DNA from 2 places in the Pseudoalteromonas sp. SR44-8 genome. Region 2 is predicted to be linked to the other one. Evidence: predicted binding sites of a transcription regulator. Region 2 holds the regulator's gene; the other holds the start of a gene.
What was found. The regulator MetJ, encoded in region 2, represses methionine synthesis genes. The targets are predictions, from matches to a motif close to TAGACGTCTAGACGTCTA.
Positions count from the first base shown of each region.

Region 1: metE (5-methyltetrahydropteroyltriglutamate--homocysteine S-methyltransferase) is a predicted target of MetJ. The motif match lies at 4,780-4,797, and genes of this name have one in related genera.

Region 1 covers NZ_JACJDS010000040.1:17,287-27,649, reverse strand. The annotation lists gene H5183_RS17555 (ankyrin repeat domain-containing protein) at 1-428, opposite strand, end outside; gene H5183_RS17550 (phospholipid-binding protein MlaC) at 689-1,285, opposite strand; gene H5183_RS17545 (acyloxyacyl hydrolase) at 1,524-2,066, shown strand; gene H5183_RS17540 (DUF2897 family protein) at 2,121-2,267, shown strand; gene metE (5-methyltetrahydropteroyltriglutamate--homocysteine S-methyltransferase) at 2,307-4,580, opposite strand; gene H5183_RS17530 (LysR family transcriptional regulator) at 4,870-5,757, shown strand; gene H5183_RS17525 (ElyC/SanA/YdcF family protein) at 5,810-6,574, shown strand; gene H5183_RS17520 (Nif3-like dinuclear metal center hexameric protein) at 6,609-7,361, opposite strand; gene H5183_RS17515 (hypothetical protein) at 7,512-7,883, shown strand; gene H5183_RS17510 (HPP family protein) at 7,917-8,390, opposite strand; gene H5183_RS17505 (TetR/AcrR family transcriptional regulator) at 8,490-9,077, shown strand; gene H5183_RS17500 (amidohydrolase family protein) at 9,281-10,363, opposite strand, start outside.
Region 2 covers NZ_JACJDS010000018.1:77,097-87,459, forward strand. The annotation lists gene hslU (HslU--HslV peptidase ATPase subunit) at 1-174, opposite strand, end outside; gene hslV (ATP-dependent protease subunit HslV) at 186-704, opposite strand; gene H5183_RS10910 (SPOR domain-containing protein) at 785-1,315, opposite strand; gene priA (primosomal protein N') at 1,337-3,523, opposite strand; gene rpmE (50S ribosomal protein L31) at 3,757-3,969, shown strand; gene H5183_RS10925 (malic enzyme-like NAD(P)-binding protein) at 4,534-5,775, shown strand; gene metJ (met regulon transcriptional regulator MetJ) at 5,885-6,205, opposite strand; gene metB (cystathionine gamma-synthase) at 6,441-7,703, shown strand; gene metL (bifunctional aspartate kinase/homoserine dehydrogenase II) at 7,710-10,055, shown strand; gene H5183_RS10945 (penicillin-binding protein 1A) at 10,137-10,363, opposite strand, start outside.

The DNA.
Region 1 (10,363 bases), on a different contig from region 2:
GCATACTCGATGATTGTAAAATAGCGTTTTGAGAATAACTGAGATAATAACGTAACGGGTGTTTCTATCGTTGTTTGTGACGCTACAGCTGCATATTTTTCAAGGCGTTGGCAAAGTAATAGCACTAAACTCTCTGGGCTATACTCGTTATCAAAATAGTAATCTTTAGCTGCCGAAATATACTGTTGAGCGGCTTCATCATATTCACAGATATGTTGGAAAAAACACTCTTCAAATGGCTCAAGGGGAGTTAACCAGGTTAAATAATAGATAGGCGGTAGCACAGTGGTACACACGCCATTGTCTTCTTCAGTCGAGCGACAAGCCGGCCATGCTTCTAAAGCGTCTAAAATAAATGCACCGTTTTGCTCAATAAGTCCTTTGACTAATAACGGGTATTCTTTAGGCCAAATAAGTACATTTTCCATTAAAAAAACACAACTCCAGTGTCTATCTTGCTCGGTACAAAGGTCAGTAAAAGAGTTTAACAACTACAAACTGACACTGCGCTTAATATAATTTTAAGTACCCCAGTAAATTAGTGATACCAGTGGGTATGTAAGCGCTTATTCTAGCATACCCAAAACCACACGCTATAGCCAAACCGTGTGATTTTAAAAGAAAATAACAAAGCACCATGCAGTTAACACTGCATGGTGCTTTAGGTTGGAGACTTACTTGGAAATGATTACTTACTGTTAAGCTCAGCTGTCACTTGGTCAAGGCCAACTTCTGAAATTCGTTGAATAACTTCTTTTTGCTTTGCACTGAGTAACGAAATACCTTCAGCGACAATATCATATACTTTCCAGCTACCATCTTTACCTTGGCGAAGCTTAAAGTGTAAGTCAATCGTTGGCGCATTATCTGCAATAATTTGCGTCTTAACCGTGGCAAACTCACCCTCTGCAGCATCGTTACTCTCTTCGAATTTTATTTCTTGCCCGGTATATTTCATTAATGCACTAGCATAGGTAGTGGTTAAGTAATGCTCCACTGCACTTATAAATGCAGTCGCTTGTTGGCGATCGATACCTTTAATGTGCTTACCTAATAATTTATAGGAAACAAATTTAACATCTATATTAGGCATTAAATACTGATCAACAATGTGTGCCATGTCACTTTTACTCGCTGTGCCTTGGCTGTTTATTTTGCCAATTTCACTAAACAGCTGATCGCCTACCTGAGTTAATAACTGATTAGGTGACTGTTGTGTTTGCGCAAACAAGGAAGCACTAAAAACTAGCGCGATTAATAATAAATAACGATCAAGTGAAATCATTGTTGATAAGTCCTAAGTAAATCTTGTAGCGTAATTTACGCTGTTCATAAGAGATTAAAAAGCCTCAAAATAGCACCTTATTAGTGCCAGCACGGCATCAATTGATTTAATCTTTTTATTTCATATTGTTAGCTAAGCTCATGCAATAACACACAGAGTCTGTGAATTTATGCCACTTGAATTAGCCTCCCCCACGCCCTTATTTTGTAAATAACGTTTTCATCTAAAGAGCTTTACCATGTTATTTAAAACATTAACTGTATTGATTTTATTATCTATTTCCATGTTCAGCAGACTATCTTATGGTGCGCCCTATACACTTTCCCCTCATGGCTATGCCATTGATTACATTCAGGGGGAAGGTGATGTTAAAGGCTTAAAATTGGCATACCAATACCATGCTCCGGCACTACAATCATTAATTGAAAATACCCATATTTACTTAGAATCAAGTATTAATATTTGGGAATACGGCGCAGATAATAGCCATCAGACAAATGTTGTCCTTGCAATGTCCCCGGTATTTCAACATCTGATCAGCTCAGTGCGCGGTATTCCTCTGTATTTCGAAGCCGGCATAGGAATTTCATTAGTCAATGACACTCACTTCGCCGGCAAAAATGTGAGTACCCACTACCAGTTTGAAGACCGACTAGGCTTTATTGCTGATTTTGGAAAAACCAAAGCTGCGGTGCGTTATTTACACTATTCAAATGCAGGGTTTAAAAGACCAAACCCAGGTCTTGATTTTATTTCGCTGTCGTTTTCTAGACGTTTTTAACCCTAGAAATCTTTGCTACACTGAGTACTTATAAATGACTCATTAGAGATCACCATGCAAATTTGGCATATACTCATCATCATCTTAGTGTTGGCAATCATTATCGGTAATATTTTGCTGATCAAACACTCAGCAAAAATGGATTTTAAAAAACCAACCGATGAAGATGAACTAAAATCAGAGCAACAAAAAAAGCCCTAACTAAGTTTTGTTAGGGCTTTACATCGTAGGAGATGTTCTTTACTGCAGCTCCTCACGCAGCTCTTTGGTTGCTTTAACCATATTATCAAGAGCTTGTCGCGTTTCTTCCCAACCACGGGTTTTCAAACCACAGTCCGGGTTTACCCATAAACGCGCAACCGGTATTTTTCGTGCGGCTTTATGGATCAACGTTTTCATCCATGCAATATCCGGTACATTCGGAGTGTGAATATCATATACACCTGGACCAATATCATTTGGATAATCAAAATTCTCAAATGCTTCAAGTAGTTCCATGTTAGAACGTGAGGTTTCAATGGTGATCACATCGGCATCCATATCTGCAATCGCGGCAATAATACCGTTAAATTCGGCGTAACACATGTGAGTATGAATTTGTGTTTCATCTTTCACACCGCTTGCTGAGACCCTAAATGCATACGCTGCCCATTCTAAATATGCTTGCCATTGGCTACATTTAAGCGGCATACCTTCACGAAATGCAGGTTCATCAATTTGAATAATATCAATACCGGCATTTTGTAAATCGACCACTTCATCACGTAACGCAAGTGCAATTTGATTAGCGATGGTGGGTTTGTCTAAATCATCACGAATGAATGACCAAAACAGAATAGTTACAGGACCTGTTAGCATGCCTTTCATTTTCTTACTCGTCAGCGACTGTGCGTATTTTGTCCACTGAACCGTCATCGCTTGTTCACGTGATACATCCCCCCAAATTACAGGTGGTTTCACACATCGCGAGCCGTAGCTTTGCACCCAACCAAACTGGGTAAATGCAAAGCCTTCTAGTAGTTCAGCAAAGTATTCAACCATGTCATTGCGCTCCGCTTCGCCGTGCACTAACACATCTAAATCAAGCGCCTCTTGCTCTTCAACAGCGTAGCGAATTTCTGCTTTCATTTGCCTTTGATAATCATCCGCAGATAATTCACCGGCTTTATAATCACGGCGTGCTTGACGGATTACTTGAGTTTGTGGAAATGATCCTATCGTGGTGGTCGGCAGTAGCGGTAAATTAAGTGCTGCATGTTGTTTTTCAATACGTTGAGAAAATGCATGATTACGCTTACCGTCTTTTGCGGTGAGTGCAGTTACACGCTGTTGTACAGCTGTATTATTTACACGAGTAGAGGTTAAGCGTGCTTTAATAGGTGCTGAATAAGCAACGAGCTCACTGCTATCATTGCTTTCAAGCGCGGCTTTTAATAATGACAACTCTTGGCCTTTTTGTTTTGCAAATGCAAGCCATGAACAAAGCTCATCATCGAGCTTTTCTTCTTGCTCTAAATCAACCGGTGTATGCAGTAAAGAACAAGATGGAGCAAGCCATAGATTATCACCGCGCTTTAGCGCAATGTCTTTTATGCTATTAAATACAACCTCTAAATCAGTACGCCAAATATTACGGCCATTTACTACGCCTAATGATAAAACTTGATCTGTACTTAATAATATATCTAGTTTTGCAACATCAACATTTGTTGCAACACAATCAAAATGTACGCCATCAACGGGGTAACCTGCAATATCATCAAAGTAGGCAGTGACTGAGTCAAAATAACTAGCAAGTAACAACTTCACGCCTTGACCTGCAAGTGCACGAAAGCTTGTTTTTAATGCCTCTTGATAATCTTCTGTCAGCTCTAAACCTAATATAGGCTCATCAACCTGTACCCATTCAATCCCTTGCTGCGCTAATTTAGCGAACACGTGTTGATAAACAGCTAATAGTTTTTCAAGTAAGCTAAGTTTATCAAACTCCTCACCTGCACATTTTGCTAAGTAAAGATAAGTGACTGGGCCGACCAATACTACTTTTGCATTGTGCCCCAATGCTTGTGCTTGAGTAACTTGCTCGAATAACTCAGTCCAGGTTAGTTGAAACTGCTGATCATGAGTTAGCTCTGGAACTATGTAATGATAATTAGTATTAAACCACTTTGTCATTTCGCTTGCTGCACATGAACAACCGCTTGGTGCGCGACCACGCCCAATACGAAATAATGTATCAAGATCAATGCTACCATCCGCTTTTTGATGACGCTTGGGCACTGCGCCAATCAATAAAGAGGTAGATAACACATGGTCATACCAAGCAAAGTCACCTACCGGTAATAAATCAATCCCAGCATCTGCTTGAAGAGCCCAATTTTCTGCGCGGATCGTCTTACCTTGTTCAAGCAACTGCGCTTGGCTGATTTTACCAGCCCAGTATGATTCTACTGCAAATTTTAGTTCACGCTTTCTACCTATGCGAGGAAAACCTAAGTTATGTAATTGTGCCATGTTGAAATTCCCTTCCAGCTGTTTAGATAGCTAAAACCATAAACCTATACCTGACATCAAACAATTGATGCTTCCTCAGTTTCAACTTGAGGTAAATTCATGGAAATATTTTTTTGCAAACTCAAAAAACGCAATGATAACGCTGTCAAATATGATGCTATAGTATGTTTGTAAATTTCACGTAAAAAAATGGGGTTTATAGCCATCTAGACGTTGATGCATCTTAATTTAAGGCGTATTATGGCTGTAATCTGAGTTAAACTCACCTTTACCATGAGAATTATTAAAGATGATTGATGTAAAACACTTAAAGACCATCGCAACCTTGAAAGAAACCGGTTCCTTGGTAAATACTGCACGCGAATTATTTTTGACTCAATCCGCTTTGTCTCATCAAATCAAAGATTTAGAAAACAAACTTGATTGCCAACTATTTGAACGTAAAACTCAACCGGTGCGCTTTACCCCACAAGGTATGCTATTACTTGAACTTGCCAGCGAAGTACTCCCGCGTGTTGAAGCAACCAAATGCCGTTTAAAAGAAAGTCTTAATCAACCAATTTCACAATTACGACTTAGTGTTGAATGCCATGCTTGTTTTCATTGGTTATTACCAACAATTAAAGAATTCAATAACTTTTGGCCTGATATCAAAGTTGATTATGAGCGCGGCTTTAGTTATGACGCTATTCCTGATCTGCTCAGTGATGAATTAGATTTAGTACTCACTTCAGACATTCGTGAACCAGATAAACTTGAATACGCACATTTATTTGATTTTAAACTTAAATTAATTGTTGCTCCTGATCATGAACTAGCGAAAAAAGCCTATGTAACGGCACTTGATTTGAAAAACGAGACGATTATTTCGTACCCTATTCCACGAGAGCGTCAGGATATCTTCAAACATTTTATTCAAAATGCACGTTTTGATGGCACCTTGAAAACCGTAGATCAGGGCTTGCTCATTTTTCAGCTTGTCAGTGCCGGAATGGGGGTTGCAGCATTACCGGATTGGTTAGTAACACCATATGAAAGCCAAGGACTCATTAAGTCGATTCCATTAGGCGCGCTGGGATTAACCCGTCCAATGTATTTAGCCATGAAAAAGAATATGAAAGATAACCCAGTGTATCGCCACTTTTTAAATACCTGTAAGTTAAATAACGGTCGATAAAATAGGTTTAACCCAGTAGCATACAGAAAACCCCTTTATGTGTGCTACTGTGATGTTTGAACTGAAAAAAATCCTCGGTGCAATGCTGATGCCATTGCCTCTGTTTGCTCTACTGTGCTTTGTTTGCTTATTAATCGCACTGCGTACCAAGAAAGTCAGCGTATTTATTGGTTTAATCGCAATCACCAGTTTATTGCTGATTAGTACCCCTTTTATTGGTCAAAAAATAATTGCTCCAAATTCACAGTTAAAGTATATTTTTGATACAAGTAAACAGCCGATACTCGATAAAATAGTGGTACTTGGTTGTGATATAAATCCTAACCCAAAACTTAACGCCAATAGCCAACTTGGTAATTGTGCTAAAAGCCGCCTAATCGAAGGTATGCGCTTAGCATATGTGTACCCACAAGCTCAACTTATTGTTTCAGGTGGCGGTTACAATAAAGTGACCAACAGTAGTTTGATGCAACAAACCGCGATAAGTTTAGGTATTGATGCGCAGCGTATTAAACAAAATCCTACGGCTATGGATACCGCCGATGAAGCACGGCTTTTAGCACCTGCTCTAGTTGATTTTAAAGTTGCACTGGTAACTTCGGCAAGTCACATGGCACGAGCAAAAGATCTATTTAATAGCCAAGGCGTTGATGTTATTCCCGCCGCCACTGATTTTTACGATTTCTCAGCGTGGCCTCATCACAAACAATATATTCCGAGTGTTGAAGTATTAAAGGCAGTCACAAGTTATTGGCATGAAGTAATCGGTAGTACGTGGATAAGTGTGCGCCGCTGGATTGATCCAGAAGCGCTTTAACATCTCACTCACTTAAAGTGAAGTAGCTGGCAACTCAAACTGGGTTGTCTATATCAATAAAGGTTACATCAAAGCCATGTTGCTCAGCCAATAACTCACCGAGCGCTTTTATGCCATAGCGTTCGGTGGCGTGATGGCCTGCGGCAAAAAAATCGATCTTTTGCTCACGAGAACTGTGAATGGTCTGCTCTGAAGCCTCGCCTGTTAAATAGGCATCAATCCCCTGGCTAGCAGCCAAATCAATATAACCTTGACCACCTCCAGTACACCAAGCGATGGTCTCAATTAGCTCATCACGTACTAGGCTAACCAAAGGTTCACGAGCGAGCACTGTTGATATTTTTTGTGCAAATTGCTCACCACTCATTGGGATTTTTAAACGCCCTTTGACTGCGACACTATTTGCTACAGGCTCCAAACCATCGAGTATTTCTAAATCAAGTAGCTGTGCTAATTGCGCGTTATTACCGATTGCTGGATGCACATCAAGAGGTAAATGATAGGCAAATAAATTGATATCATGATTAAGTAACGCAGCTATGCGACGCTTTTTCATACCGGTAATAGGTTGCGCTTCACCTTTCCAGAAGTAACCATGATGAACCAATATTGTATCTGCGCCATGTGCAATTGCAGCATCGATTAATGCTTGACTAGCAGTGACACCTGTAACAATTTTTTTAATCTGTTCACGTCCTTCGACTTGTAGCCCATTTGGGCAAAAGTCTTGAATAGAATCAGGTCTTAAAATGGTATTTAGTAATTGGTTAAATTCTCTGCGCTGCATTTTTTTATTCCAGATTAGCGTTAAATTTTGTGCAAATTTTGGCGTTTATAGGGCTAAAATGGAAGGAAAATCGCAAAAAATTGAAAAGTAAGTCAAAAATAGGTATAAATAAATATTCTCAATCTGTGTTTACAACGTATAGGGCCTCTGATGAGCAAACTAGACAAAACAGAAGTATTAAATGCCTTTGAAGCAGCATACCAAGCAGCCAATGGTAAGAAACCTGAAATCACCAGCAAACCTGGTTGGTACAGCATCGACGGCGGCAAAAACTTGCGCCTTGCAGAAGTTGCTGAATTAACAGAGCAGCTAACTTCAGGCGATACGTCTGCACAACCTGCAGCAACAGCACCTGCTAAGAAAACTAAAACTAAATCAGCAGTGCCAGCTAAAGCAGCTGTTAAAAAACCACCATTTACTATAACAACAGCTAATGAAGAAGGTTACACTGCCGAAGAGTTTTGGATTGTGTACCTAGCTAAAAAAGATCACGATTGCCGCTTACCTCGCGGTGTTGTGTAATAACTTTAGACTCATAGCATAAAAAAACCGCTTTTAAGCGGTTTTTTTATGGCCAACAACGTTGAGTTTTGTATTCAACCACCCTGATATATACCCACAGATAACAATAAACACGGTACCAACAAGAACTGGCATAATCAAAAAGTCCCAACTTTGACCACTGACCATAATCAAAATAGGGTTGGCCCCTGCTGCAGGATGTATGGTGTTAGTCAACATCATTACGGTCACAGCTAATCCAGTCGCAATAGCAATACTGATCGGATCCACGCCTATAAAACTAATAAAAGCCAAACCTATCACGGCAGTGATGAAATGCCCTACAATAACATTTTTTGCTTTTGCTAAAGGGCTGTTTGGTACACCAAACACCAGTACCGCAGTTGCGCCAAATGGTGCCATAAGCCATACACCATAATTCCCTAAACTTTCTAAATATGCTAATACCGAAAGTGTCAGTGCTGAAAAGATACCCGCGATAACGGCTTTGTAAAATACATCATTCATTAATATTACTTCCTCCAAAGGTAGACCGACTTGTCTACATTTAGATGATAGACAAGTCGGTCTACTTATGTCAAGCTTACTTTTTGACTAGGAGCAACCATGGATAAACGTACCCAGATAATTAATACCGCACTCAGTGCGTTCTATCAAAGAGGGATCCATGCGGTAGGCATTAATGAAATACTTAAAGAAGCAGGTGTTGCAAAAAAAACGCTTTATAATCATTTTGTCAGTAAAGATGAGTTGATCTGTGCGTGTTTAGAGCTCAGAGATCAGCGCTTTAATCAGTGGTTGTATGAACAATTAGAAAACTGCAATACCCCCTTCGAAGTGGCTGATGCACTTTTTAGCGCACTCTCCGCTTGGATAGACAATAAAGTCTCTGAGCTTGGACCTTTTAATGGCTGTTTTTTTATTAATACCGCAGCGGAGTTTCCACACAGCGAGCACCCTATCGCGATGCTTTGCAAAGCACACAAAGAATCAGTTTTACAGTTATTGTTCGATAAACTCTCACACACAGAACAACTTAAAGGTCAGTTAGAAAAAACCATACAGTTAGCACAATTATTAATGACCTTAAAAGAAGGTATGATCTGTCAGGCTAGAGTGACGCACTCCAGTAATACACTAATGCAAGACCCAGTATTATTACGCCAACTTATACCAATCGTGTTAAGTTACTGACCATTTATAGCGACAGATAAATACAGTGATAACAAGGCGTAAATTTTGACATGTAGTTGCTCTACTTGAAAAAATTATAACGCAGTTAGCGCTTTATTTAGCTCGCTAGAATGGTTAAATATTTAAGTCGATTGGTATTATAGCAAGTAGCATATAAAAAAAGCGGCTGTTCAGCCGCTTTTGATTGGTTATAACACTAATAATTACTTATCTTCAAAGTACAATTTGTCGCGTGCTTTTTTGCCAACTTCATTCATAGTCGCGGCATCAAATAACCGACCGTTGATCATCGTATAATCAACTTTATCTGTATCACGAATATTAGTCAGTGGATTACCATCGATCACCATTAAGTCAGCCAGTTTACCGACTTCCAATGAGCCGATATTCTGATCAAGGCCGATGTACTTGGCCGGATCAAGCGTCGCCGCACGAATAGCTTCCAGTGGACTCATACCACCTTGAGCAAACATCCAAATCTCCCAGTGCGCTGCAAGGCCTTCGCGCTGACCATGTGCACCTAGATTCACTAAAACACCTAAATCTTGTAGCTCTTTTGCTACCCGTGCATTGTTAAAGTGATTATAGTGGTGATCGGGTGCTTTAACACGGCGCATTGAACGTGGTAGTAATTGGTTTTTTGGCACAAATTTACTTAAGCGCGGGTGATTCCACACATCAGTCTTATCATACCAATAGTTTTCTCCCCAGATGCCGCCATATGCCACACCAAGTGTTGGCGTGTAGCCTACATCACTTTGTGACCAAAGCTGCTTGATATCATCATAAATATTCGCCACGGGAATTGAGTGCTCAATGCCCGTATGACCATCAACCACCATCGTTAAATTATGCTGTAATAATGAACCACCTTCTGGCACCACCATCATTTCAAGCTCTCGGCCAGCTTCAATTACTTGTTGGCGTTGTTCACGTCGTGGTTGGTTGTATGATTTAACACTAAACGCGCCAACTTTCTTTAATCGCTCTAAGTGAAATTTAGCATCATCTAACGAATCAATGTGTGATGTATAACCTGGCATATTGGCACCATATAAAATAGTACCGGTTGAGAAAATACGTGGGCCTACAATAGTCCCCGCTTTTTGCATTTCGCTGGCTGTAAAAATCTCTGTTGTATCGTTTGATGGATCGTGAATTGTCGTGACGCCTAACGATAGGCCCGCTAAGTTTTTCCAATTTTGCTCAGGAATGATCTCATCGCTGCCTTGTGAACCATGCGCATGCGCATCAACAATTCCTGGCATAATTGTTTTGCCAGATAC
Region 2 (10,363 bases):
TGGACCGATCATCAGGATATTCTTCGGCGTTACTTCAGCGCGAAGATCTTCATCTAATTGCATGCGGCGCCAGCGATTACGAAGGGCAATAGCCACTGCTTTTTTTGCTTTTGCTTGACCAATTATATGCAGGTCAAGTTCATGAACGATTTCTCTGGGAGTCATATCAGACATAGCAGTTCCTATTACAATTCTTCGATGGTTTGAAAGTTATTTGTGAATACACAAATGTTGCCGGCAATTGTCAGGCTTTTTTCAACAATTTCGCGGGCGCTTAAATCGGTGTTTTCAAGTAGGGCAGTTGCAGCTGATTGGGCAAAGTTACCACCACTACCAATGGCAATTAAATCATTTTCAGGCTGCACAACATCACCGTTACCAGTAATTATCAGTGAGGCTGTGGAGTCGGCAACAGCAAGCAATGCTTCGAGTTTGCGCAAGGCGCGATCGCTACGCCAATCTTTAGCCATTTCAACAGCGGCTTTGGTTAGATTGCCTTGGTGCATTTCAAGCTTGCTTTCAAAACGTTCGAACAGGGTGAAGGCATCAGCAGTGCCGCCAGCAAAACCGGCGATCACTTTGCCATTATAAAGGCGTCGAACTTTGCGGGCGTTGCCCTTCATTACGGTGTTACCAAGTGAAACTTGGCCATCGCCACCAATGACGACTTTATCGCCGCGACGTACACTTACAATAGTGGTCATGTTATTCCTCATCATCGAGTCGCAGGGGCGACTCGTTAAAAGCGATTGATGATGAGTTAATATGGGTTAATGGGCTAAAATCAAGTCCAATTCCAAATTCCGCAACCAGTTATTTTGCTACGCTTTAGTTTGTTTTTATCACTTTCGGCTAAACGTTTGGTTTTATAAGGACCTAAACGCACTTTATACCAGACACCGTTAGTGCCAGTTGTTTCACGAATTTCGGCGATTAATCCGGCAAATGCAATTTTAGCTTTTAAGGTTTCTGCTTGGCCATGGGTTCTGAACGAGCCGCATTGCATTACATAAGGGCCTTTTTGTTCAAGCTCTCTTACTTCAACTTGAATTTCATGCTCTTTGATTTCTTTTATGAATTCAGGAGGGCGTGGTTTAGGCAACTCTTGTTGCACTTTTGCAGGTGTTGGGTTTGCTTGTTGTTCAACCAGCTTTGGATCTGCATTGGTTTTGACATACCATAAACCAAAACTAAAACCGCCAACAAGTAGCACGGTAACCAGTACTAATAATACGGGGAATGGTTTTTTCGGTGGCGCTGTTTTTTTGCTATTACGGTTGCCCGGTTTTTTATTAATAAAATCGTGTTGTGCCATGGTGGTATTGGGCTTCTAACCTTAAATCATATCTATTGGATCTACATCTAAGCTCCATCGCACCTTTTGCGCTAATTTACTGGTACTTAAGTAGTCTACCATTTGCGCGAGATATTGGTGTAATAGAGGGCGTTCGAGCGCTTGAATATGCAATTGAAAGCGATATTTCCCCGCAATTCGCTCGAGCGGTGCAGGGATCGGACCTAGCAATTGTATACCAGTTAGACCTTGGACTGGAACTAAATCTGTTAAAAAATCGACCACTTGCTTTATGTTGTGACCTTCGGCGCGGACAATCGCCATATTAGTTATTGGTGGTAGCTGTGCGTCATCGCGCTCTTGCAGTGCAAAACGGGCGAAATCTTGATAACCATTATTGACTAAATCTTGTAATAAAGGATGCTCGGGAAAGTGAGTTTGCAATAATACATGACCTGGTTCGCCACTGCGCCCAGCACGGCCAGCCACCTGAGTAACTAATTGTGCTAAATGCTCTGTGGCGCGAAAGTCGCACGAGTACAAGCCGCCGTCGACATCAAGGATCAATACTAAGCTCACATCAGCAAAGTGATGACCTTTGGCAAGCATTTGGGTGCCAACTAAAATCCGTGCACCGCCTTGGTTTATATCGTCTAGGGCTTTTTCTAAACTGCCTTTACGACGCGTTGAGTCGCGGTCAATCCGGCTAATCGGGGTATCAGGAAACTCGGTTGTTAAAAACTCTTCTATTTGTTCGGTGCCTTTGCCGTTAGGAAATATTTGTGTACTACCACAGTCTGGACACTGATGCGGCACGCGTTCTTGTTCACCGCAGTGATGGCAAATCATCTGGCCGATGGCTTTGTGAAAAGTCGCACTAGTGCTGCAACGTGTGCACTCACTTAACCAACCACATTCATGGCAAATCAGGGTAGGCGAAAAACCGCGACGGTTTAAAAATACCATCACTTGTTTGCCTCGTTTTAAATGCTGACGCATAGTGGCAAGACTGGCATGAGCTATACCAGCTTGATCCGGCTGGCCTTTCATATCAATCAGCTGAAATTTATTGTCGGTACTGGTTTGCGCACGTTGTGTTAGGCTCAGTAGTTGGTATTTATTATGAATTGCCTTATGCAAGGTTTCGAGCGCCGGGGTTGCTGAGCCTAAGATCAGCGGTATTTTATGTTGAAAAGCGCGGTATGCGGCTAAATCACGGGCATGGTAACGTAAGGTATCTTGTTGTTTAAATGAACCGTCATGTTCTTCATCAACAATGATCATACCAAGCTTTAAAAATGGTAAAAAGATACTCGAACGTGTACCAATCACAATTGCGCAACTGGCTTTTTCACAAAAGCGCCAAGTTTGTAAGCGTTCGTTATCGGTCAGTGCTGAATGCCACAGCATAATCGGCGTATCAGGAAAGCGACGACGAAATCGATTAACCGTTTGTGGCGTAAGGCCAATTTCAGGCACTAGTACGAGTGCTTGTTCACCGCGTTTTAAAACCTCTTCAAGGCATTGTAAGTAAACCTCGGTTTTACCACTGCCAGTGACACCTTCTAGTAAAAAGCTATTGAAACCGACCGCTTGATTAATGGTGGTACAGGCTACTGCTTGCTCTTTATTTAGAGTCGGCTTAGTGCCTACGGTGGGAAGTTGTTGTTGCCATTGGTTGTCGTGTTCAATCGTTTGGCTGATCAGCTCCTTGTTAAGTAAGCTGTCGATAGTTTTTTTACTAAACCCCAGCGCTTTTAATTCTGTAAGTGATGATTTACCCGAATCTGCCAGTTGTTTGAGTAAGCTTAGTTGGCTCTTTGCTTTTAAAGACGGTAATTTAGCGCCTTTTTCAGTTAGTGCCACCATACTAATACTGCTTTTATCTGGGCACAGTCCTTGACGCAGCGCGCCAGGCAGGGCGATATGAATTGTTTCACCTAGTGGGTAGCAATAATAGCGCGCAGTAAAACGCAATAATTCGATATGTCGCTCTGATAAAACGGCTTCATCATCAATCACTTCAAGCACTGCTTTAAGTTTATTAACCGGCACATCGGTGTTGGTTTTTAGCGCCAGTACTACCGCAACTTTGCGCTGATTACCAAATGGCACCCATACCCGCGCACCGACTTTAGGCATCACCGATAAACCATCGAGTTGCTCTGGAATGCGATAATCAAAGGTGCGATGCAACGGTACTTTTATAGCAACTTCAACAAAACTCATAACAACCCAAACAAGAACGAATAAGGGAGTTAATGTACTAAAATTATGGCTGAAAACCTACCTGCAAATATCTTCTTTAAAACTTTTGTTCATTTTATTAGCAAAAACGACATTTAAAGCTTGTAGCAAGTGGGGTTGTTGCTTAGAATACGCGTCCTAAATAATTTGTTTTAACGACGTATGGTGCCAGACTCCGGGTTTGGAGAGCGATGCGGCCTTAACTAGAGGTTTCTATGAAAGAAGGTATTCACCCTAAGTACGAAGTAATTTCAGCATCATGTTCATGTGGAAATAAATTCGAAACTCGTTCTACTCTGTGTAAAGACATTCACTTAGACGTATGTTCTGCGTGTCACCCGTTTTACACTGGTAAGCAAAAAGTTTTAGACACAGGTGGCCGTGTTGATCGCTTTAACAAGCGTTTCGGTTCACTTAGCAGCAAGTAATTCTTGTTGTTTTGTCGGAAAAAGCACCTTAGGGTGCTTTTTTTTATGCCTGCTATTTATTAAAAACACCGCCTTTTAGTCTTTATTTCTTGCTCTAGTGCTCCAGCTTTACGCATTCATTATGTTGTGACTATTTCCCACTTTTATATCCAGTATAGCGAGTAAATAACAGACAAATAGTGATTTGTTGACTATATTGTCATTCTCGTTAAAGCGATAAATTAAACGTTTTTGTCGGTAAAGTTAGGTCTTTTGCGGTTAAATGTTGTTAACGTCTTACTTTGATGGTTTTTAGTCATGGGCCATTATTTTTGCTTTAAAGCGTTGCATAATGAGCATTTTAAGATGGGTTTTTTGATGCTTTGTGGCGTTTTTATAGCCGAAAATTGAAGCTTTTTTGCAAAAAATGCTGACAAAACGCATAAAATTAACGGATATAGCATATAACAGGATAGACCTGATATTGCTTGAATTTAATTATAATATAGGTATCGTTCCCTATAAGATATAAGAACTGCTTACTCTCACTTTCAACTTAACTTACTTGCAGGATAAAATCGCGTTATGTCAGACTTTCGTGAACAAGCTTTACATTACCATTCGCACCCCGTTCCAGGAAAAATTAGCGTTGAGCTTACAAAGCCAGCTGAAACCGTACAGGATCTTGCACTCGCATACAGCCCCGGTGTTGCAGAACCGGTACGTGAAATAGCTGCTGATCCCGCTAATGCCTACAAATACACCGGTAAAGGCAATATGGTTGCGGTTATTACTAACGGCACCGCTATTTTAGGTTTAGGTAACTTAGGTCCATTGGCTTCAAAACCGGTTATGGAAGGTAAAGCGTTATTATTTAAACGCTTTGCGGGTCTAGATTCGATAGATATTGAGGTGAAACACAATACCACCGAAGATTTCATCAATACAGTTGCTAACATCGCTGATACGTTTGGCGGTATTAACTTAGAAGACATTAAAGCGCCAGAGTGTTTTGAAATAGAAAAAGCATTGATCGAGCGTTGTAGCATTCCAGTGTTCCACGACGATCAACACGGTACCGCGATTGTAACGGCTGCTGGTATGATCAACGCACTTGAAGTACAAGGCAAAGAAATCGAAGATGCGATTATCGTTTGTTTAGGAGCCGGTGCCGCAGCGGTTGCGTGTATGGAGCTACTGATCAAGTGTGGCGCATTGCGTGAACATATTTACATGTTAGATCGTAAAGGCGTTATTCATACTCGTCGTGATGATTTAAACGAGTACAAACAGTTATTCGCTAACAATACAGATAAGCGCACACTGCAAGATGTTATTGCTGATGCCGATGTATTTGTTGGTGTATCTGGCCCGAATTTACTTTCTCCTGACGATCTTAAGCTAATGGCTGATCGACCTGTAGTGTTTGCCTGTTCAAACCCAGATCCAGAAATCTCACCAGTGCTTGCTCATGGTGCTCGCGATGATTTAATCATGGCAACGGGTCGTTCAGATTATCCAAACCAAGTTAACAACGTGCTGTGTTTCCCATTTATTTTCCGTGGTGCGCTAGATGTGCGTGCAAGCAAAATTAATGATGAAATGAAAATTGCTGCGGTTGACGCTATTCGTAGCATTGCTAAAGAACCAGTACCAGCGGAAGTATTAAAAGCGGCGGGTGTTGAGACACTTGAATTTGGTGCGCAGTATATTATTCCAAAACCGATGGATCCGCGTTTATTACCGCGCATTGCCAAAGCAGTAGCGCAAGCGGCAATTGATTCTGGTGTTGCACAAATTGATATGCCGGAAAACTACATGGAGTAGCTGCTTAGCTGCAATTGGTAATGGCACAATAATAAAAACCTCAGTAACTTACGTTACTGAGGTTTTTTTGTAGCCCATTCCTGAAGCAGGAATATATACAAATGATAACTTAATCTTCGTTGAGTACAGGTACTTCGAGACCCATTTCAAGCATGATTTTTTTCACTTCTTCAGGCACTTTCTCTGGATTATCTTTACGTAAATCTTCATCGTTTGGCAGTGGTTGGCCAGTAAATGCGTGTAAAAATGCTTCACAAAGTAATTCGCTATTTGTTGCATGGCGAAGATTATTAATTTGACGACGAGTACGCTCATCAGTCAAAACTTTTAATACATTTAGCGGGATCGAAACGGTGATCTTTTTAACTTGTTCTGATTTTTTCCCGTGTTCTGCGTATGGGTGAATATATTCACCATTCCATTTAGCCATAGGATGTATCGTTGCCTCAGGTTGTTAATTGTTTGCGCGACCTTTTGCAGCGCAAAGATGGCGAAATTCTATCGTGTTAAAAAAGATAGTCAAATACTTGTTTTTTAGCCATCTAGCGGCTTAAATGTTTTTACTTCTAATCTTGCGGCTAAAACCGCATAAATGCTTTGACTTATTAAATTTGATCCTCTAACCTTTTAGACGTCTAAACATCCATTTAATTGTAGGTGACGGTATGAGTCAAAAGAATAAAGCAACCATTGCAGTACGCAATGGTATTGATGCAGATAAACATCACGGCGCGGTTGTGCCTCCCATTCATTTATCGACCACCTACTCATTTGCTGATTTTGATAAAAAGCGCCAATATGATTATGGCCGTAGCGGCAACCCAAACCGTGATTTACTCGCTGAAACGCTCGCTAAGCTTGAAGGTGGCGCTAAGGGGATTATCACTGCAACGGGCATGGCTGCGGTGCATTTAGCTACTCAGCTGCTAAACAGTGACGATACCTTAGTGATCCCACATGATTGCTATGGCGGTAGTTACCGCTTATTCACCTCACTTGAAAAGCGTGGCTTATTAAAGTTAGTGGTTTTAGATTTAACTAAATCTGAAAATCATCAAAAAATTCTTGAGATAAAACCAAAGCTAATTTGGATTGAAACACCGAGTAATCCTATCTTACGGTTAACCGATATTAAAGCGATCACCACGATTGCTAAGCAGTGCGGTGCGTTGGTTGGTGCCGATAACACATTTTTATCACCTGCTTTGCAAAACCCAATTGAGTTTGGTGTTGATATTGTGGTGCATTCGACCACTAAATATATTAACGGTCACTCAGATGTTGTTGGTGGTGCGGTGATCGCCGCTACCCAAGAGTTGGGTGATGAGCTTGCTTGGTGGGCTAATAACATTGGCATTACCGGTGCCCCGTTTGATAGCTACTTAACGTTACGTGGTTTACGTACTTTGAATGTTCGTTTACGTCAGCATCAAGAAAATGCCTTTATTATTGCCCAATATCTAGAAAACTCCCCTTATGTAAGCCAAGTATATTACCCTGGATTAGTATCTCATCCACAGCATGAACTCGCTAAACAGCAGCAACGTGGTTTTGGTGGCATGGTAAGCTTTGATATCAAAGGTGATATTAATGATGCTGCAGAATTTTTGACCAGCTTAGAAGAATTTAGCTTAGCTGAGTCATTAGGTGGGGTTGAGAGTTTGATTTGTCACCCTGCAACTATGACCCACGCAGGTATGGAGGCAACTGCTCGTCTTGCTGCGGGAGTAGGTGATACCCTGATCCGTATTTCGGTGGGCATTGAAGATGTAAAAGATTTAATCGCTGACTTAGATCGTGTATTCAATAAAGTGAAACCAGGTCAAGCTCAGCACGGCGCAAAAGTAATCGCTTCCTCTGTTCAACAACAAGATGATGAGCAATCAAGCTCATTTAAACTGACTCCTGCACATACGGCTTTGTGGTAATAAAAAATGGTAAATATAGTTCATAAATTTGGTGGTTCTAGCCTTAGTTCTGCAGAGCGTTATCAGGCCGTAGCAAATATTATTCTAGCCCATACGGAAGCCGGTGATTGTGTGGTGGTATCCGCAGCCGGTAAAACTACTAATACGTTAGTTACGCTATGGCAGAGTTACCAGCAAGGTGATCAACAGGCAGTGAGTGATATTTTATTGCAGCTTGATAATCATCAACGTACTTTGATCGAGCAGTTATTGAGTCCAGCAGCGCGACATACGGCATTAAACGTATTAGAACAAGAGCTAGCCTTAATTGCACAGCAAACTCAACAGCAAAGCTTACAGGAAGCCGCATTGCTTGCTCACGGTGAAGTTTGGTCGGCACGATTATTGGCTAGCTATTTAAAACAGTTAAATGTTGCAGCTCAAGATGTTGATGCTCGTCAATTGTTTACCCTTAATGATGGGCAATTATTACATCAAAAAAATCAACAAGCCTGTGCCGAGTTAATTTCAGCCAATTGCATTAATATTGTTACTGGTTTTATAGCCGCTGATTGCCAAGCAAATACAGTTACTTTGGGGCGCAATGGCAGTGATTACAGCGCGACTTTGTTAAGCAGTTATTGTCATGCTAGTCAGGTATCAATTTGGACTGATACCCAAGGGGTGTTTAGTACCGACCCTCGTAAAGTAAAAAAAGCGATTAAGTATTCTAAAGTATGTCGTGGCCAAGCAAACTTACTGGCGCGTTTGGGCAACCCAGTGTTACATGCTAAAACTCTCTCGCCATTAAAAAATACTGATATCAAATTAGTCGTTCGCAGTAGTTACGACAGCGAAGCTAGCGCGACAGAAATTGTCAAAGAAGGTTACAGCAAAGCTAAGCGTTTTATCACTACCTTAGAAAATATTGATTTACTGCGTATTGATCAGCTGCGTGGCGGTGAAATTGGCGAATTAAGTCAGCTTATTCAACACAGCTTGCATCATTTTATTAAAAACGGCGATACCTACTTACTAGTGCCGGCAGCAGCGACTCATCAGGTGGTGAGTCATTTGCAAGGGCGCGCTAATATTATTGAGTCGAACTTACATGGTTGCGCTGTTGTGGCGCCACGAAATGATGTAGCGCAATTATTTGAACAAGCAACGCAAGTGCTTAGTGAGCAAAGTTTAGTGCCGCGCTTTAGCCATCAAGACGCAGACTACATATTACTACTAACGGATCAATCTATTGATAGTGATGTATTGACCTTATTGCATGATAAGTTGATTAACAAAGGCCAAGAGCTTGCCATTATTGTTGCTGGCCTTGGTAATGTTGGTGAAGTATTTATTGAGCAACTAAGTCAGCAGCTTAATCGTTTGCAGCAACACTTCAGCGTTAAGCTGGTTGGTTTATTACGCTCGCGCTCTATGTTGTTCAGCCCAAGTGGTATCGTGCTTGAGCAATGGCAGTCACAGTGGCAAAACGAAGCAATAGATTACCAAGAAGCTGATTTACTGACACGTATCAGCGAACTCGATTACGAACACAAAGTGCTGATTGATATTACTGCTAGTGAAGCGTTTAGTAAGCTTTACCCGGCGTTTGTTAATTTAGATTGTCACCTGATCAGTGCTAATAAATATGCGGGCACTGCAAATAATGACTGGTATCAAAATTTACGCCGTAATTTAGCTGAACGTAACTTATTATGGCGTTATAACACCAGTGTTGGTGCGGGTTTACCAATTAATTTTGCGTTAGCTGATTTACAAAACAGTGGCGACAGTATTACCCATATTGAAGGCGTGTTCTCAGGCACTTTATCGTGGTTGTGTAGCAGTTATGATGGCAGTGTAGCGTTTTCCGATTTAGTGTTGCAAGCGCAAAAAATGGGCTATACCGAGCCTGATCCACGGGAAGATTTATCAGGGCGTGATATGCAGCGTAAGCTATTAATTTTAGCACGTGAATTAGGGCTCACCTTAGAGCTTGATGAGATTGGCTTAACACCGTTGATGCCAGAGCAACTAGCGCAAGGTGATTGGCAGTCTTTTTTAGCTAATAAGCAGTTGCTTGATGACTTTATTGCTGAAAAAGCGCAGTTAGCTGGCAAAGAAAACAAAGTACTGCGTTATACCGGTGCGTTAACAATTGCTGATGGCAAAGTAACAGCCAAAGTCGGTTTGGCTTATGCAACACAGGGTGATGCCTTAGCTAACTTAACTCCAGGTGATAATATCTTTGTTATCAACAGTCAGTGGTATAGCGATAATGCGTTGGTGATCCAAGGTCCTGGTGCAGGCAAAGAAGTTACCGCAGCAGGCGTGCATTCTGATTTATATTGGTTAATACAAAACTTAAAATGAGCTCTGAGTTTGTAAAATAAAAAAAGCGCCGATTGGCGCTTTTTTTATGTAGCAGCGATTTTATATCGCGACATAGTAATATTAAAACAGCTCTTCTTCTGTTTTAGTCTCTTCTTCAAAAACGTTTTCTACATGCGGCATCACATACTTAGTGGGCGAGGTGCCTTTTTCAAAGTATTCAAAGCGACTAGTGTAATCGTTCTTTTGACTCAAGAGTCCCGTTGCTAGATCGATTCGTACCGACACTAATCCTTCAGGTGGCTCGATTGGTGCTTCTGGCTTATCTTTGAGTGCTACTCGCATAAAGT